Regions from separate parts of the Paraeggerthella hominis genome, predicted to be linked through region 1. Evidence: predicted binding sites of a transcription regulator. Region 1 holds the regulator's gene; the other holds the start of a gene.
What was found. Region 1 encodes LexA, which represses DNA repair genes until DNA is damaged. Its sites were predicted from a motif close to CNAACANNTGTTNG; they were not measured.

Region 1 (7,919 bases):
CCCAGTCCACGGCGGCTTCTGCTGGATTCGGCGGCGGCGACAGAACGGTATGCAACCTGGTTTTCGAGAGGATGATGTAGCGTAAGCGCTTGACGGCGCTGCGTTCCCGCAGCGGCAAGGAACCCGCCGGTCGGCTGCCCTTGCCGCTGCGGGCTGTATGGTTTGCATTCTGGAGAGCGTGATTGAGCTTCTTCGAGCGCTTGTTACAACGAATCGATGTAAGACCGAACTTCGGCCACGGTTTCTCGGTTCAGCGAATAGTGCATCCATTTGCCTTGCCTGCGGCTTGTTACGAGGCCGCTTGAGCAGAGAACCTTCATGTGGTGGGAGAGCGTTGGTTGCGTGATCCCGAGTGCATCCAATATCTTGCAGGCGCACAACTCGTCTTGCTTGGAGATCAGTTCTATAATTTTCAGGCGGTTGGAATCGGACAGCGCCTTGAACAGCAGTGCGTAGCCGGTCTCTCCCATATAGGACTCCCTTCTTCTAGAGGAGCTTCGCTATTTCGGTCGGCTTGAGCACTTTACCCGACGACACGATCTTGCCGTTCACGGCGAGTGCCGGCGTGGACATGACGCCCGCCTCGGCGAGAGACGCCATGTCGGTAACGTAGTTCAGCACAGCATCGGAGCCTGCTTGGGCTATTGCCGCCTCGGCATTCTCTTTGAGTTGCCTGCATTTCTTGCATCCTGGGCCGTACACGGTCAGTTGCTTCGCCATAACGTTTCCTTCCACTCGGTTACTTTACATCAGAAGCGGCTGCACAGCATTGAAGATATAGCCGCTTATAGTCATTCCCGTCAGACATACGCCAATAAACACGGCGAGGAGCTTGGGTTTCACGACGCGTGAAAGCATGGTGAGCGAGGGGAGGGAGATCGTGGTGACGCTCATCATGAACGCGAGCACGGTGCCTAACCCGACTCCCTTGAGGTACAGCGCCTCGGCGATAGGAATGGCTCCGAACGTATCCGCGTAAATAGGTGCACCCGCAAGCGTAGCCAGCACGACAGCGAATGGGTTCCCGCTGCCCAGTACGGGCTCGATGAATTCTTGAGGTATCCAGTTGTGGATGAGCGCTCCTACTGCGACTCCGACCAAGATGTAAGGAAACACTTTTTTGAACGTGGACCACGTCTCACCACGCGCGTAAGAGAGCCGGTCGAGTCTTGTCATCGACAGCATTTCCTCGTCGGTTGGTCCGCTGCCGTGTACGAAGTCGGCAACTTGGTTGTCCATTCCCAGCTTGTCGATGAGGGTTCCTCCTGCAATGGCAACGACAAGCCCCACCGCGGTATATGCGATGGCAGCGGGCAAGCCGAAGATACTCATAATGAGAACGATGGAGCCTAGATCAACCATCGGCGAGGATATAAGGAAGCTGAATGTCACGCCCAAAGGCAGTCCGGCACGGGTAAAGCCGATGAACAAGGGTATTGACGAGCAACTGCAAAACGGCGTCACGGTCCCCAGGAGAGCGCCCATGACGTTAGCCCACGCTCCCTTGAATCGACTAAGAAGCTGCCTGCTGCGCTCGGGCGGGAAATAACTTTGAACATAGCTGATAACGAATATCATCACGCATAGCAGCAGTACGATCTTTGCCGTATCGTATACGAAAAAGTGTAGGCTGCCGCCCCATTGGGTCGAGAGATCGATGCCAACGGATGTAAGCGCGGCCGAGATCAAATCGGAGAGCCACTGCATTTTCAGAAGCTGCTCCATAACGAACGTTCCTACTGCTTCCATTGCCATCCTAACATAGATGAGAATCTATATAACAAGCAAATATACTTATACATTGATATATGTCAATATGTTATCAGCCACTTTTTCTGAAATGCAAAGCCAGGATAAGTAGGGGAGTCGCCCATCTTGGCTTTGCATGGGGAACGATGCCGCATCGAAGTACTCGCTAGGCGACAGCAAGCAATAGCAAGGGAGCCCGCCGCGAAGTTGATACCTACGGGATGTTCGACGTTGCCGCGCTACGCATTGGCGGTCGTCAGACCACCGCCCGCAGCGCGAAGCGCGGCTCCGCTTCGATCAACGGGCGGGCGAACCCGCCGAACGAGCCATGGCCGTCAAGCGCGTCCAGGGCGAACCGCACGATCTCGATAGCGGTATCGGAGCGCTGGAGCGTCACGACGATCCGGCCGTTGAAGGGATTGCAGGACAGTTCGAGCAGGTTGCCGCGAGGGATGCCGTCGGGCGCGGCAGGATAGATCTCCCGAAACCGAGGGTGCTGCAGGATCCCGAAGCAAGTAGGCTGCATGGCGATCGCCTACGCGCGTTCTTCGGCGCAGGACAGGAACGAGGCTGCCGCCATGGATTTGGCATCCTGGTACTCGATCAAGGACGCGACGTCGAAATCGAGGGGAACCTCGAGGGAGAACGTCTCCGTAGTGCCGCGAGTGGAGAACTTGGCCTTGCGGTACGCGATGACCTCGCCGGTGTCTTTCTTGACGAATGTCTTCTCCTCGATACCGAGGCAGACAGCAGATAGTTTCGCGCGCATAAAAATACACTCCTTCAGTCTTTTGTCCCAACCGAAGAAGGTCTCACTAGTCTCTAGGTTTACATAAGACATATTATCAATAAATTAGAAAGCGTATGAAGGGGAGTGATAAAGGGGCTGATGGAAAGCATGGTTCGTAAACCCATTAGCTACTTTAAAGAAAACATGCCGACGGTTTCGTGATGCTTTATGCATACGATTGCCGTCGGCATGCAAAACAGACTGGTTGCGAATACGCGACTTTAACCCCACGTCGTGCTAGGACCAGCAGCTCCGCTTCCGACATCGGCTGCAATCCCAGTGTAGTCGCCGCTTTCGACCAATTGCATGACTTCAGGAAGCAGGAAGTATAGAGAAACCGCATTGAGGACGAGCGCGACGCCGCAGATAACCATGCCCACAACGCTCGACCGCCTTAAACGAGATGCAACGGCAGCAACTTCGGTCTGCTTCTTTGCAAGCGCGCTCAGTTTTCTGTAACCTATTATTCCGCATATAAGCCCCGTGCCGCTCAATAAGACACCGCCGATGAACAACGAAACGGGTCCGGCGATATTTGCGACCATGATCAGCGTCTGGGAAGATTTCAGTTCTCGATAATCCTGCATGTTCGGCTGAAACGGCGGAGGCGCAATCGATATCCGCGGACCAGTCGGAGGCTGATACTTTTCTTCACGGTTGCTTTTCGGCGCTGGAGGCGCTTCGGGAGCTTTGTTTTCTTCATCTGCCATAAATACCCTCTATTTCATGCCTCTGACCAGGCTTTTTGTAAACGACGCTCTGAGAGCCGTTCTAAGGCCCCATGTTGCCCTTTCGCGACTCCTAGGTCATCGGAAATCGCAATGATTTTCGATGACCTGTTATCAAACTATACCATGGTGCGCTATTGGCTCGAATCGCTTGCCGACAACTCCATACTCGCTGCATGCAAGCGCTTCAAGCTTTCCTTCAATTCGCTGATCTGGTACTCGAGGACAGTTTCCTGGTCTTTGACGATTTCCAAGCGTTCAGCCTGCGTCGCAACGCCGCGTTTCTGCAGCTTCACGAAGTACTGAATACCCTCGATTGAAAGCCCACTTTTTCTCAATGCATCCACAAACAGCAATTGCGTGATGTCAGCGTGTGAAAACGAACGCACACCACGATGATCACGCGCGAGATCTGGAAAGAAGCCGCACTTATCGTAATAGCGAATCGTAAATGCAGAAATACCCGTCGTGTCGACAACGTCGCTTATGCTGTAACATGGCACGCCGCTCACGTCGGATCCCTTTCGTTCGTGTCCTAGTCTATTCAGTCGAGAATTCGAGTACTTAGAGTAACTCTAAGTACTTTTGTACTGCAGCTTAGAGTAACTCTAAGCTGATCGCATTGTCTTACGAACGCACTCCGCTGCTGCCGAAACCACCCGCGCCCCTGCTGCTCTCAGGAAGCTCATCGGCCGACTCGAAAGCGATGTCCGGAACCTTCATGACAACCAACTGAGCAATACGATCGCCGCGCTTGATTTCAAACGGCGTTTGGGGATCGAGATTCACGAGAACCGCCTTTATCTCCCCTCTATAGTTGCTGTCGATCAAACCGGGTGCATTCACCAGGGAAATGCCGTGCTTAATGGCCAGCCCGCTTCGCGGAAGGACGAAGCCCGCGTAGCCTTGCGGTATTGCCATCGCAAGGCCGCAGGGAACAAGCTTTCGTTCAAAAGGTTGCAGCACATCATCGCAGGTTGCGCGCAAATCAACTCCCGCATCGCCTGCGTAGGCATACGCGGGTACGGGTAAACTGGGATCGAGCTGTTTTACTGGTATTGTAAGGTCAGTCATGGTATCGCAACCCTTCAAGTGCAGCCGAGAATTCTTCGACGTTCTGAAAGTCCTTGTACACGCTCGCAAAGCGAACGTAAGCCACATCGTCAAGCTTAGCTAGACGGACAAGCGCCATATCGCCTAGTTCTTTCGATTTAATCTCGCTCTTGGAGGCGTTGCGGAGCTCGCTCTCTATACTGTCGATAAGCGATCCGATTTGTTCAGGCGATATAGGCCTTTTCGCGCATGCCATAAGCAAGCCGCGCATGAGCTTTTGACGGTCGTACGCTTCGGACGATCCGTCCGTTTTGATTATGAGCAAGGGGTTGTCGCCTAGTCGTTCGTACGTGGTGAATCGTCGGCCGCAATCAAGACATTCGCGACGGCGCCGTATAGCCGTGCCGTCTTCGGAAGGTCGGGAATCGACAACCTTCGATTCAGGATTTCCACAGGCTGGGCAACGCATAGGCTGGACTCCTTCTCTCGAATTTACCCTAGCCTAACATACTACATATAGTGGTTCAATCGCGTTCTTTGATCACTGCAAGAAAACCAACGCCTCCACTGTGCAATCACATGCGCCGCTTGAAAACCGTCTCAGTTACAAGCTCAAGAGCACGCCGGCAAAAGAACAAGCCGTAAGAACAATTCCACCCGCAACGGCCTGCCCCGTATTAAAGCGATCATAAGCCCGCCCGCGACAATTGCCCTGCCGTAAAGTCCGAACAAAGCCTTGGAGCGTACCGCATGATCCTGGGCGGGAGGCAGAAATCGATCGAACTTCAAAACCATCAGACGTGCCGTCAGTCGGGTAGCGCACCTCGAAATTCTTCATCTTTCTGCCTCCTTGCCCTTGCGTAGAACCTTTGTTCGCGTATATAATAGAGCGAACAAAGGTTCATGTCAACATAAAATCAAAACATTTGTTCGCTTTTAGGAAAGGATGGAGTATGTCCGAAAAAGTGACGAAGCGCCAACAGGCTGTACTTGATTGCATTGAAGAGTGCATTCGCGAAAAGGGGTACGGCCCTACCGTGCGCGAGGTTTGCCAAAGCTTGGGGCTCTCCTCCCCTTCCACAGTGCACGTTCACTTGAAAGCGCTTGAAGACAAGGGGCTTATCAAGCGCGACCCGCTCAAATCCCGTTCTATAGCGCTTACCTATCCTCTTGAAGATGCTGCGCTTGCAACGAACGTCGTGCAGCCGAGTTTCAGCAAGGTCGTGAACGTTCCGCTGGTCGGAAACGTTGCAGCAGGCTCTCCCATCCTTGCGGAAGAGAACATTACTGACACCATCTCTCTCCCGACCGATATAGTGGGGGATTCTCCCTCGTTCCTTTTATCGGTTCGCGGGGAAAGCATGATTGAAGCCGGGATCAACGACGGTGACTATGTTGTAGTGAAAGAGCAACCCGTTGCGAACAACGGGGATATCGTCGTGGCGATTATCGACGACGGTGCAACTGTCAAGCGCTTCTTTAAAGAGCAGGATCATATTCGGCTGCAACCGGAGAACTCCTCCATGGATCCCATCATCACCCGAGATTGCTCCATCGCGGGCAAAGTAGTCGCAGTGTTTCGCCGTCTTTAAGCGTAAGCGGTTTTTCGAGAGAGACGCACTCCCTTATGGTGGCGAAACGATTTCAGGCCCATGTTAGAGCAACTCTAACATGGGCCTGACGCGCAGATCTTCTCGTGTGCTGCGATGCGGTTAGCAAGGATTCGCATGATGCAGCAAGCACGCGACCTGGAAACTGCCCGTTGTTTTATTCTTCGCAAACGAACGGCGCGAACAATCCGGAAAACGAAGGCGATGCCAGCATGGTGATCTTCGTTCCCTGCTCTTCGTGGGTCTCCGATAGAATATGGCAACGCTCGTGCGCAAGCGAAACAAGATCCCCCCGGTGGTACGGTAGCAACACGCTCAGGTGATCGTCATGCGCGGAAGCAACGCGCGCGATATGCTCGATCAGCCCCGCGATCCCCTCCCCTGTTTCGGCGGAAACGAACCGAGTCTGAGCATGACGCGTCTCGAGCGCATGTTGATGCTCCTGGTCAAGCAGGTCGCATTTATTGAACACGAGAATGCGCTGAAGATCTTGAGCGCCAATTTGACCCAGAATGGCATCGACGGCATCTATCTGACCTTGGTATTCCTCTGAAGAAGCATCCACTACATGCAGTACCAAATCCGCGCCCGTAATCTCATCAAGCGTCGATTTGAACGCCTCGACAAGCGTCGTCGGAAGCTTTTGAATGAACCCGACCGTATCGGTGATGGTTATTTCCCGGCCTTCAGGAAGCTCGAACTTGCGCGTCGTGGAGTCCAGCGTGGCGAACAGCTTGTCGTACGCAAGCACATCGGCCTTCGTCAGACGATTGAGCAAGCTCGATTTACCCGCATTCGTATAGCCCGCCAACGCCACCTTGAACATGCCGCTCTCGTAGCGACTTTCACGCTGCACCGCACGCACTTCAGAAAGATGCTTGAGCTCGCGCTTGATCGAAGTGATTCGCTTGCGAACCATGCGCCGGTCGACTTCGAGCTGGCTCTCGCCTTCGCCAAAGCGCGATCCCACACCGCCGCCCATGCGGTTCGATGCCAAGTGGGCCCACATGCCGCGTAGGCGAGGTAGCAAGTACTGGTTTTGAGCTAGCCGCACCTGCAGACGACCTTCCTTGCTGGTTGCATGCAAGGCGAAGATGTCCAGGATAAGGGCCGTTCTGTCGATGACCTTCACATCGCGCCCTACCACCTTCTCCAGATTCGCCTGCTGAGAAGGCGTCAGTTCATCGTCGAAAACGACGAGGTCCGCAGCATGGGCGCGTGCGAGCTCGGCAACTTCCTCGGCTTTGCCCGTGCCTACGAAGGTGCGAGGATTCGGCGCCTCGAGCTTTTGCGTCGTGCTGGCGACGACGTCGGCTCCCGCCGTATCTACCAACCGCTCGAGTTCTGCAAGCGACGAGGCTAAGGGCCATGCGGTTCCGGGTCGGTCGACCCCCACAAGAACGGCCCGTTCGCGCCGTACTTCGGCAGTAGGCGTCATGCCGCGCGTAATCACTGCTTCGAAATCGGACATCAAGCCATCCTTCCCAGAGAACATCGCTATCTTCAACAACCGCTTGCAAGCGGTTGAGCTTCTTCGAGAACCGCTAAAGACGCGCGCAGCATCGCACGCACATCGGGAGCGTTTGCATCGATCCAGCGGATGCGCGTATCTTTGCGAAACCAGGTACGTTGTCGCTTAGCGTACCGGTGCGTTGCCGTTTTGATACTGAGAATCGCTTCCTCCATGGTAGTTTCACCGTCAAGCGCGGCAACGATCTCTTTGTACCCGATAGCCTGCGGAGCCGTGATTCCGTTTCTGAACCCTTTTTGGAGCAGATGCTTCACTTCGTCGACCAAGCCGTCTTCGATCATCTGGTCGACACGTGCGTCGATCCGAGCGCGAAGAACATCGGGATCGACCGCCAACCCCACGAACACGGCGGGAACGCATTGCGGCAACTGCGCAAGTTTGGCGCGCTGTTTGGCATACGTCGTACCGTCCTCGAGAAGTTCGAAGGCACGAGCAACGCGCTTCACGTCGGCAGGCGG
Region 2 (7,919 bases), on a different contig from region 1:
CCCAGGCGCACATTTCCTCTTTGAAGTACTCGCCGAAGCTGAAGTTGCCCAGCATTTCGAAGAAGCTCTGGTGACGACCCGTGGTGCCGATGATCTCGATGTCGTTGGTGCGCACGCACTTCTGCACGGTCGTGGTGCCGATGTACGGAGCCTCCAGATGCTTCTGCTGCAGGAAGTAAGGCTTGAACTGCACCATGCCGGCACTCGTCAGCAGAAGGGACGGATCGTCCGGGATCAGGGACGACGAGGGCCAGCGCTTGCAGCCCTTTTCCTCGAAAAAGCTCAGGTACTTTTCACGGATCTCCGCGCTGGTCATGTACTTCATAGGGTTGTCTGTCTTTCTATCTTCGCCTGTCTTAAAGCCTGGCGCCGCGTACGGCCGACGCTCAGTGTTTCCTGTGGTGGCGAGCCCGATTGGAGGACTCGGCCTTGCGCTGCTCAACGCGTTCGAACGCCGCCGACACGTCGGGGTGCGGCGAGGTTGCATCGGCAATGGGATCCAGCTTGCCGTCCAATGCGGGCGTTCCTTGGAAGAACACGCCGTCCTGGCTCACCAACGGGCGTCCCGTGCGCTTCTCGAAATAATACACGAAAACGGACTTCGCAACGGCCACGGCGGGAATTGAAGCTAGCATGCCCACGAGCGATCCCATGAATCCGCTCATAGCCCCGCCGATGGCGGAGCCCGCCATCAACGCGATCAAGGTGAGTGCCGGGTGCACGTCCACGGAGTTCGCCATGATCTTGGGAGAAACGAACGTGTAGACGACCTGCTGGATGACGATAGTCGCCACCAGGGCGAACAGCGCGATCCACGGGCTGACGAACACGCCGACGATGGCGGCCAGGGCACCGCCCAGCCACGGACCCACGATGGGGATGATGTTGAGCAGACCGGTGATGCCGCCAAGAGCCGCGTAGTTGGGAACGCCCAGCACGCCGAACACGACGCCGCAGCCCGCGCCAATAATGGCGCACTGCAAAAGCGTGCCCTTGATGTAGCCGCCCATAACGCGGGTAAAGGTGACGTGAAGCATCTCGATGGTTTCCGCGTGCTTCGGACCAGCAAGGCGCATGCTCTCGCGACCGAGCGCCGGCAGCTCCATGAGGATCCAAAACGCAACGACCAGCGAAAAGCCGATGGCCACCAAGCTGTTGACCACGCCCGTGCCCACGGCCACCACGCCGGTTGCGCTGCTTTTCGCGAAGTCGGAGGCCCAGGTGCCCAGCGCATTGAGCGCATCTTCGAGGTAACGCTGGACATCGGCATTCGCAAGGATGTCGGAATACTGCGTGTACACGACGTTGCCCCAGGCGATGATGTCGTTGACGTACGTGGGGATGCTCTCGATAAGGTTGACGAACTGGTCGCCCACGCCGAACACCGGCGAGAACATGAGCAGGCACACCACGGCAAGCACCGCGAACATGAGGACGTAGGCGATCGTGGTCCCCCACATGCGCGGAACGCCCAGCTTCTCCAACTTGTTCACCGGGCCGCGCAGGCAGAACACAATGATGACCGACCAGAGAACGATGCCCACCGGCACGCTCAAGACGTTGAACAGGTACACGGCCACGCCGGTTAGCAGAATAGCACCGACCGCCGTCCATACCATAAGAAAGCTTCGTTTCGCTTTCTCGGTTTTCACGGCGGAATCAGCCGCTTCCAACTCGATCTTGGGTATATCCACAGGGCATGCTCCTTCGCGCGTCTGCCGATCCTAGCGATCCTGAGCGGACGCACCTTGAGAATCCGCAGACTGAGGGGCGCCGTCGTAAGTGAAGTACTTGGGAGCAGCTGCAGCATCCTCGTCGACGGAAGCGGTCACCGCATCGGCCATGGTGGCGGCGGTTTCGGCCGTCTTCTCGGCAACCGCCCTCTTGGCGGCCGCCTTCTCCTCGCGCTGGACGCGCTGCTCAGCCCGCTGTTCGCGCTGCTCGGCCACCGCTTCCTGCGTGGCTTTGGCTGCCGTGACGGCCGCTTCCTTGACCACCTGGGTTGCAGCGGCGGCGGTTTGCGTCACGGACGCGTTCGACGCCTGCTCGAACCGCGCGTCTTGCTCGGCCTTCGCCTGACCGAGCGCAACGGATTCGTCGCTGGCGCGGCGCGGCTTGAAGGCGCTGCGCACGCGGTTGGTAACGGAGTTCACCAGCTCCATAGGGGCGTTCGTCACCGTATCGACAGCCTCGACGGCAGAGGACACGGTGTCGGTGATCTCGTTTACGTCTTCGAGAATCTGATCGACTCGCATAAGCTCAAGGTTTGCGGCATCCACCGTCAGCGACACGCGGTCAACCAGCGGATCGACCTTCGCCGCCACCGGCTCCAAAGACGCGGTTATGCGCTCGACGCTTGCAAGGGTGGGCTCGACCTGCTTGTGCAGGTCCTCGACCGTCTGGCGCGCTTTGCGCACCGTCATAATCAACTCGACGGCCAGCCATACGAGAAGCGCCCCGACGATCACGTAGACAACCGGCAACGCCACGTTGATAAGTTCGCTGAATTCCACGAGAAGCCTCCTGTTTCCGAAGCCTACACTATAGCACGATCGGTTTTGATTCTAACGAGACCACTCCGCCTTTCCACCCCTCGTTCACAGGAGTTGGAAATCGGTTACCTTTCGCGCGACGTGGGGTTTTCTCCTGAAGAAAGGCGATCCCGAGCAGCGGCTTCGCTGCGATACGCCTCCCATCCGCGGTCGCTGGAACGATAGAAGCACCCCCGCTCCAAGCCGTCGGGCAGGTAGCGCTGGGCAACCCACCCGCTTGGATAGCTGTGCGGGTACTTGTACACGCCGTACTGCTCCGATCCCGGACGGTGCCGATCGCGCAAATGGTCCGGCACGTTGCGCAGAGGGCCGTTGCGCACTTCGGCCAGCGCGGCGTCGATGCCAGCCTCGGCCGCGTTGCTTTTCGGGGCGAGGGCCAAGTAGATCGCCGCCTGAGCCAGGTTGATGCGGCATTCGGGATAGCCGATCACCTCGGCCGATTTGAACGCCGCCTCGGCAATAAGCAGCGCTTGAGGATCGGCGTTTCCAATGTCTTCGGAAGCAGCGATGAACATGCGGCGCGCAATGAACTTGGGGTCTTCTCCCCCGTCGATCATGCGGGCAAGCCAATACAGGGCGGCATCGGGGTCGCTTCCGCGCATGGATTTGATGAACGCGGAAATAACGTCGTAGTGCATGTCCTTGTTCTTGTCGTAAGGAAGCGCGCGATGCGGCGTGGCGGCACGCACAGCTTCCTCCGAAACGGTGGCCGGAGCCTTCGAGGTTCTCGGCTCCACCATGCCCGCCGCAAGCTCGAGCGTGGTGAGCGCAGTGCGCCCGTCCCCTCCCGCCAGGAGCACGATCGCCTGCAGCGCCTTGGCATCGAGCCGGTAAAGACCTGCCAGGCCCCGTTCGTCCGCAACGGCACGGTTCACCAGACGAACGATCTCCTCGTCGGACAGCCCGTGCAGCTCGACCACCCGGGAACGGCTGATCAGCGCCGAGTTCACCTCGAAAAACGGGTTTTCCGTGGTAGCGCCCACCAACACCACCACACGATCCTCCACCGCATGCAGCAAGGTGTCTTGCTGGCTGCGGTTGAAACGATGGATCTCGTCGACGAAGAGGATGGTGCGCAGACCGCTCATGGACAAGCGCTTTTCGGCTGCGTCGATCTCGCGCCTGAGGTCCGAAACGGTTCCGCCGATGGCCGACACCTCCACAAACGTTGCCTTTGTGGTTTCCGCGATGACGTGGGCAAGCGACGTTTTGCCCGTTCCCGCAGGTCCGAACAGGATAACCGAGCTCAGGCGATCCTGCTCGATCGCGTTGCGCAGCCAGCTTCCCGGACCGACGGCCTCTTCTTGCCCGACCACTTCTTCGAGTGTGCGCGGACGCATGCGCACCGCCAGAGGCGCCACTTGGGACTTCCGTTCGTTCTCCATTGCTGTAAATAAGGTATCCATGGTTCGTATGGTACCATGCGAACGCTTGTTTGCCTAGAAGCTGCTTTTCGAATCAGGCTCTGCTGTTTTCGAGATCCTTTTCATGAAAATATATGTCAAGACTTTATTTTGCATTCGATGCCCATATACTCAAGTACAGGTCCTGCCCTCGAAGCCATACTTTGCGATGGACCGATGCTAATACACGAGGGAGCTCAAGATAGTGCGTGGAATGGAGATTCGCATCCGTCGATGCGAAAGCCAGGAAGCGAACTGCGAGCACCCACCTTTTGAGGTGGGTTCATCCTTCTGGCCGGGGGTAGGGCTTTCTTCTTGCAAAATCACTGACTCGGCAATCTTCTCGAGCGCGGAACCGCCCGCATCCTCGTGCGCCCCGCACGAGGATCAGTTCGACTTCCCCGCCCCGGCGCCAACCCCTTCAGCGTCGCCACCGGCCGCCTTCGACGCTATTCCGCCGGGAACCGAAGCACAAAGGTAGTCCCCTTGCCTTCGGCGCTTTCCACCGTGATCGTTCCCCCGTGGTGGATGACCGCGTGCTTGACGATGGCAAGGCCCAGGCCCGTGCCGCCCGTCTCCTTGGACCGGCTTTTGTCCACGCGGAAGAACCGCTCGAAGATCTTGTCGTGCATCTCCTCGGGAATGCCCGGACCCGTATCCGTCACCCGAACAACCGCCTGTTTCTGGACCAGGGGCTGGCCTTCGCTTGCAGCGTGGCGCTGAGAAGGGCTTTCGATCCGCCCCGTCCGCTCCGAAACGCGGGGAGCCTTCACCATTTCCAGCCCGACCGACATGGTCACGCTTCCGCCCTCATGGTTGTAACGAATACCGTTCTCGATCAGGTTGTAGAGCATTTCCTCTGCGAGCGTCTCGCTTCCGGCAATGCACGCGCGACCGCCCTCAACGCTCACGCTCACGTTCTGGTCGGCGGCAAAGCTGGACAAGCGCCCCGCCACGCGCTGCGCCACGCCGTGCAGGTCGATCACGGACGCGCCTTCTTTGCCGAACGCCGATTCGTCAAGCTTCGACAAGGTCAGCACGTCGTTGATGAGCGAGCGCATGGCCTGAGCCTCGTCGTAGATGAGCGCGGCGAACTTCTGGCGATCAGCCGGCTGCACCATGTCGTTCTTCATGAGCTCGGCGTAGCCGGAGATAACCTGCAAGGGAGTTTTCATCTCGTGGCTCACGTTGCTCGAGAAATCACGGCGCATGTTCTCCGCCTCGGCAAGCTCGCGGTTTTGCTGCTTGAGCTGGCGCTGCTGCTCGTCGATGCGAATAAGCAACGGGTCCATCTCTTCGTAGATCTCGTTTTCGAGCGGGCTGGAGAAATCGAGCGCATCGATAGGCTTCATGATGCGCTTCGTAAGCTCTTTGGACAGCAAGAACACCAAGGCCACGGCGATGACGAGCGCCACCAGAACCGGCATGAGCATGTCGCCCAGAAACGACAACAGCGAATGACGCGTCTCGGACAGGCGCACGAACGTGCCGTCGTCAAGCTTCACGGCCGCGTACACGGTGTCGGTTCCAAGCGTTTCCGAATAACGCATGGTCACGGCCTCGCCCGACTTCGCAGCCTCCTGCACTTCGGGGCGGTCGGCATGGTTGTCCATGTGCGACGTGTCGGCAGCGCTGTCGAAGAGCACCGTTCCGTCCGCGCTGATCAGCGTGTAGCGGGTCAGCCCCGAGAACTGCTCCTCGAGCGCAGGAAGGTTGGCCGACGTAGGCGTGGCGTTCAGATACGTGGCGGCGTTCTGCGCGTTCGCGGCGATTTCCGCCTCGGCGTCGTGCTCGTAGGACAAGTAATAAATGGTGGTCATGACCACGGCCAGCACCAAGATAATGCCCAACGTGAACGCAAGGACGCTCGAGAAGATTTTCCCTGAAAGGCTCTTCACCGTAAAATGCGTGGGACTCATAGCTTAAGAAGGCTGCTTGATGCAATAGCCAACGCCACGCACCGTTTTAATGCAGGAATCGGCGCCTTCGCGAACCGCCGAGAGCTTCTGGCGCAGCGTTTGGATATGAACGTCCACCGTGCGCGTCTCGCCCACGTACGTCATGCCCCACACGTCCTCGAGCAGCTGCCGACGCGACAGCACGTGCCCCGCGTTCTTCATGAGCGTATGCAGCAGGTCGAACTCCTTGAGCGTGAGCGTGACCGGCTGACCGTCCACCGACACCGTATGGGCCGAAACGCACAGCTCGATCGGGCCGCATGCCATGTCGTCATCGGGAATGACCGCCGGCGCGGAGGCGCGACGCATAAGCGCGTTCACGCGCGACACCAGTTCCATCATGCCGAAAGGCTTCGCCAGGTAATCGTCGGCGCCGGCATCGAGCCCACACACGGTATCGAACTCCGTTCCCTTGGCGGTAAGCATCATGACGGGCAGATGCTTCGTGCTGGCGTCCTCGCGCAGCATGTGCAGGATTTCCAACCCGTCGATCTCGGGCAGCATGATGTCCAAAAGAACCAGCTCCGGCACGCGCTCGCGGCAGGCTGCGAAGAACTCGCCGGCCGCAGCGAACCCCTCGGCCTCGAATCCCGCCTGCTTGAGCGCGTACACCGTAAGGTCGCGGATGTTGGTATCGTCTTCTACGTAGTAAATCATTGATGGCTCCCGGGTGGCAGCTTCGGTCGTTTCGGCCCATTGTAAAGCAGCGTGCTTGCCAACGGGGCAACGAGCGAGTCAAATTTGCGTAAAGTGGTGCAGGGGTCATGCCCTCGGCAGCTCGCCGAACCCCAAGGTCGCCCCACGGCGTCCGCGCAGCCGAGCGGGACGAGGTTTGCGAACGGGCAGGAGGCTCTTCTGGCGGCGGAAACCTCCGAACTTGGCGCGGAATCGCGGGTCTGCGCTCTTGGATAAGCGCCTTCAGCAACCGCCGAATCCGTCGAGCTTCGATGACCTGGCCTGTTGATGCAAGCGCTCAAAATAACCGCAAGTAATGGGCTGCTCAAGGAGCGCAGGCCCGTGATTCTGTACCAAGTTTTGCGGCATCCGCTGTCGAAACGGCCGAGCAGCCCGAGGGTCCCGGCGCAAAAAGCTCGCGGCGTCCACGGCAGAGCCGACGCCGGGACCCGCGCAGGGGCGAGACGGTCCTTGCGATCGAAAGCGGAGTAGCCGCACGCGGGTCACCTCCGCACGAGGCAGCCCCGCAAGGGCGGCCCCTCCGCACGCGGGTCGCCTCCGCACGAGACGCCCTCGCGCGGGCGTCTCGCCCCCACGCGAAAGGCGGCCGGAACGCCCAATCGCCGGCCGCCTCGCACGCCGCTCGGCCTAGCCGAACCGCCCAGCGACGTAGTCGGCAGTGCGAGGATCGTTCGGGTTGGTGAAGATGTCGTCGGTATCGCCAGCCTCCACCATCTCGCCCAGCAGGAAAAACGCCGTTTTGTCGGACACGCGCAGCGCTTGCAGCATATTGTGCGTAACCATGATGACGGTGTACTTGCTTTTGAGCTCGCCTACCAAGTCCTCGATCTTGGCCGTGGAGATGGGGTCGAGCGCGCTGGTGGACTCGTCCATGAGCAGCACCTCGGGACGAACGGCGAGCGCACGGGCGATGCACAGGCGCTGCTGCTGTCCGCCGGACAAGCCCAGCGCGTTCTTCTTCAGGCGATCTTTGAGCTCGTCCCAGATGGCGGCGTCGCGCAGGCTCTGCTCGACGATCTCGTCCAGGTCGGCACGGTTTTTGACGCCGTGCGTGCGCGGCCCGAACGCCACGTTGTCGTACACGCTCATAGGAAAGGGATTGGGCTGCTGGAACACCATGCCCACGCGGCGGCGCAGGTTGTTCACGTCGATGGAACGGTACGCGTCCTCGCCGTCGAGGGCGATCTCGCCTTCAACGCGACAGCCCTCCACCAGATCGTTCATGCGATTGAGCGACTTGAGCAGCGTGGACTTGCCGCAGCCGGACGGCCCGATAAGAGCCGTCACCTGGTTCTTGGGAAAATCCAGGT

Region 2: LQE90_RS07195 (replication-associated recombination protein A) is a predicted target of LexA. The motif match lies at 3,977-3,990, and genes of this name have one in related genera.

The regions. Positions count from the first base shown of each region.
Region 1 is NZ_JAJNOQ010000001.1:151,461-159,379, forward strand. It holds gene LQE90_RS00640 (DUF4177 domain-containing protein) at 1-80, shown strand, start outside; gene LQE90_RS00645 (ArsR/SmtB family transcription factor) at 204-470, opposite strand; gene LQE90_RS00650 (thioredoxin family protein) at 487-720, opposite strand; gene LQE90_RS00655 (permease) at 745-1,725, opposite strand; gene LQE90_RS00660 (hypothetical protein) at 2,006-2,275, opposite strand; gene LQE90_RS00665 (hypothetical protein) at 2,285-2,518, opposite strand; gene LQE90_RS00670 (hypothetical protein) at 2,761-3,249, opposite strand; gene LQE90_RS00675 (MerR family transcriptional regulator) at 3,402-3,779, opposite strand; gene dut (dUTP diphosphatase) at 3,895-4,341, opposite strand; gene nrdR (transcriptional regulator NrdR) at 4,334-4,789, opposite strand; gene LQE90_RS00690 (hypothetical protein) at 4,925-5,158, opposite strand; gene lexA (transcriptional repressor LexA) at 5,274-5,912, shown strand; gene hflX (GTPase HflX) at 6,088-7,401, opposite strand; gene miaA (tRNA (adenosine(37)-N6)-dimethylallyltransferase MiaA) at 7,434-7,919, opposite strand, start outside.
Region 2 is NZ_JAJNOQ010000005.1:116,220-124,138, forward strand. It holds gene alaS (alanine--tRNA ligase) at 1-325, opposite strand, end outside; gene LQE90_RS07185 (AI-2E family transporter) at 387-1,694, opposite strand; gene LQE90_RS07190 (DUF948 domain-containing protein) at 1,725-2,513, opposite strand; gene LQE90_RS07195 (replication-associated recombination protein A) at 2,618-3,958, opposite strand; gene LQE90_RS07200 (sensor histidine kinase) at 4,405-5,874, opposite strand; gene LQE90_RS07205 (winged helix-turn-helix domain-containing protein) at 5,878-6,570, opposite strand; gene pstB (phosphate ABC transporter ATP-binding protein PstB) at 7,237-7,919, opposite strand, start outside.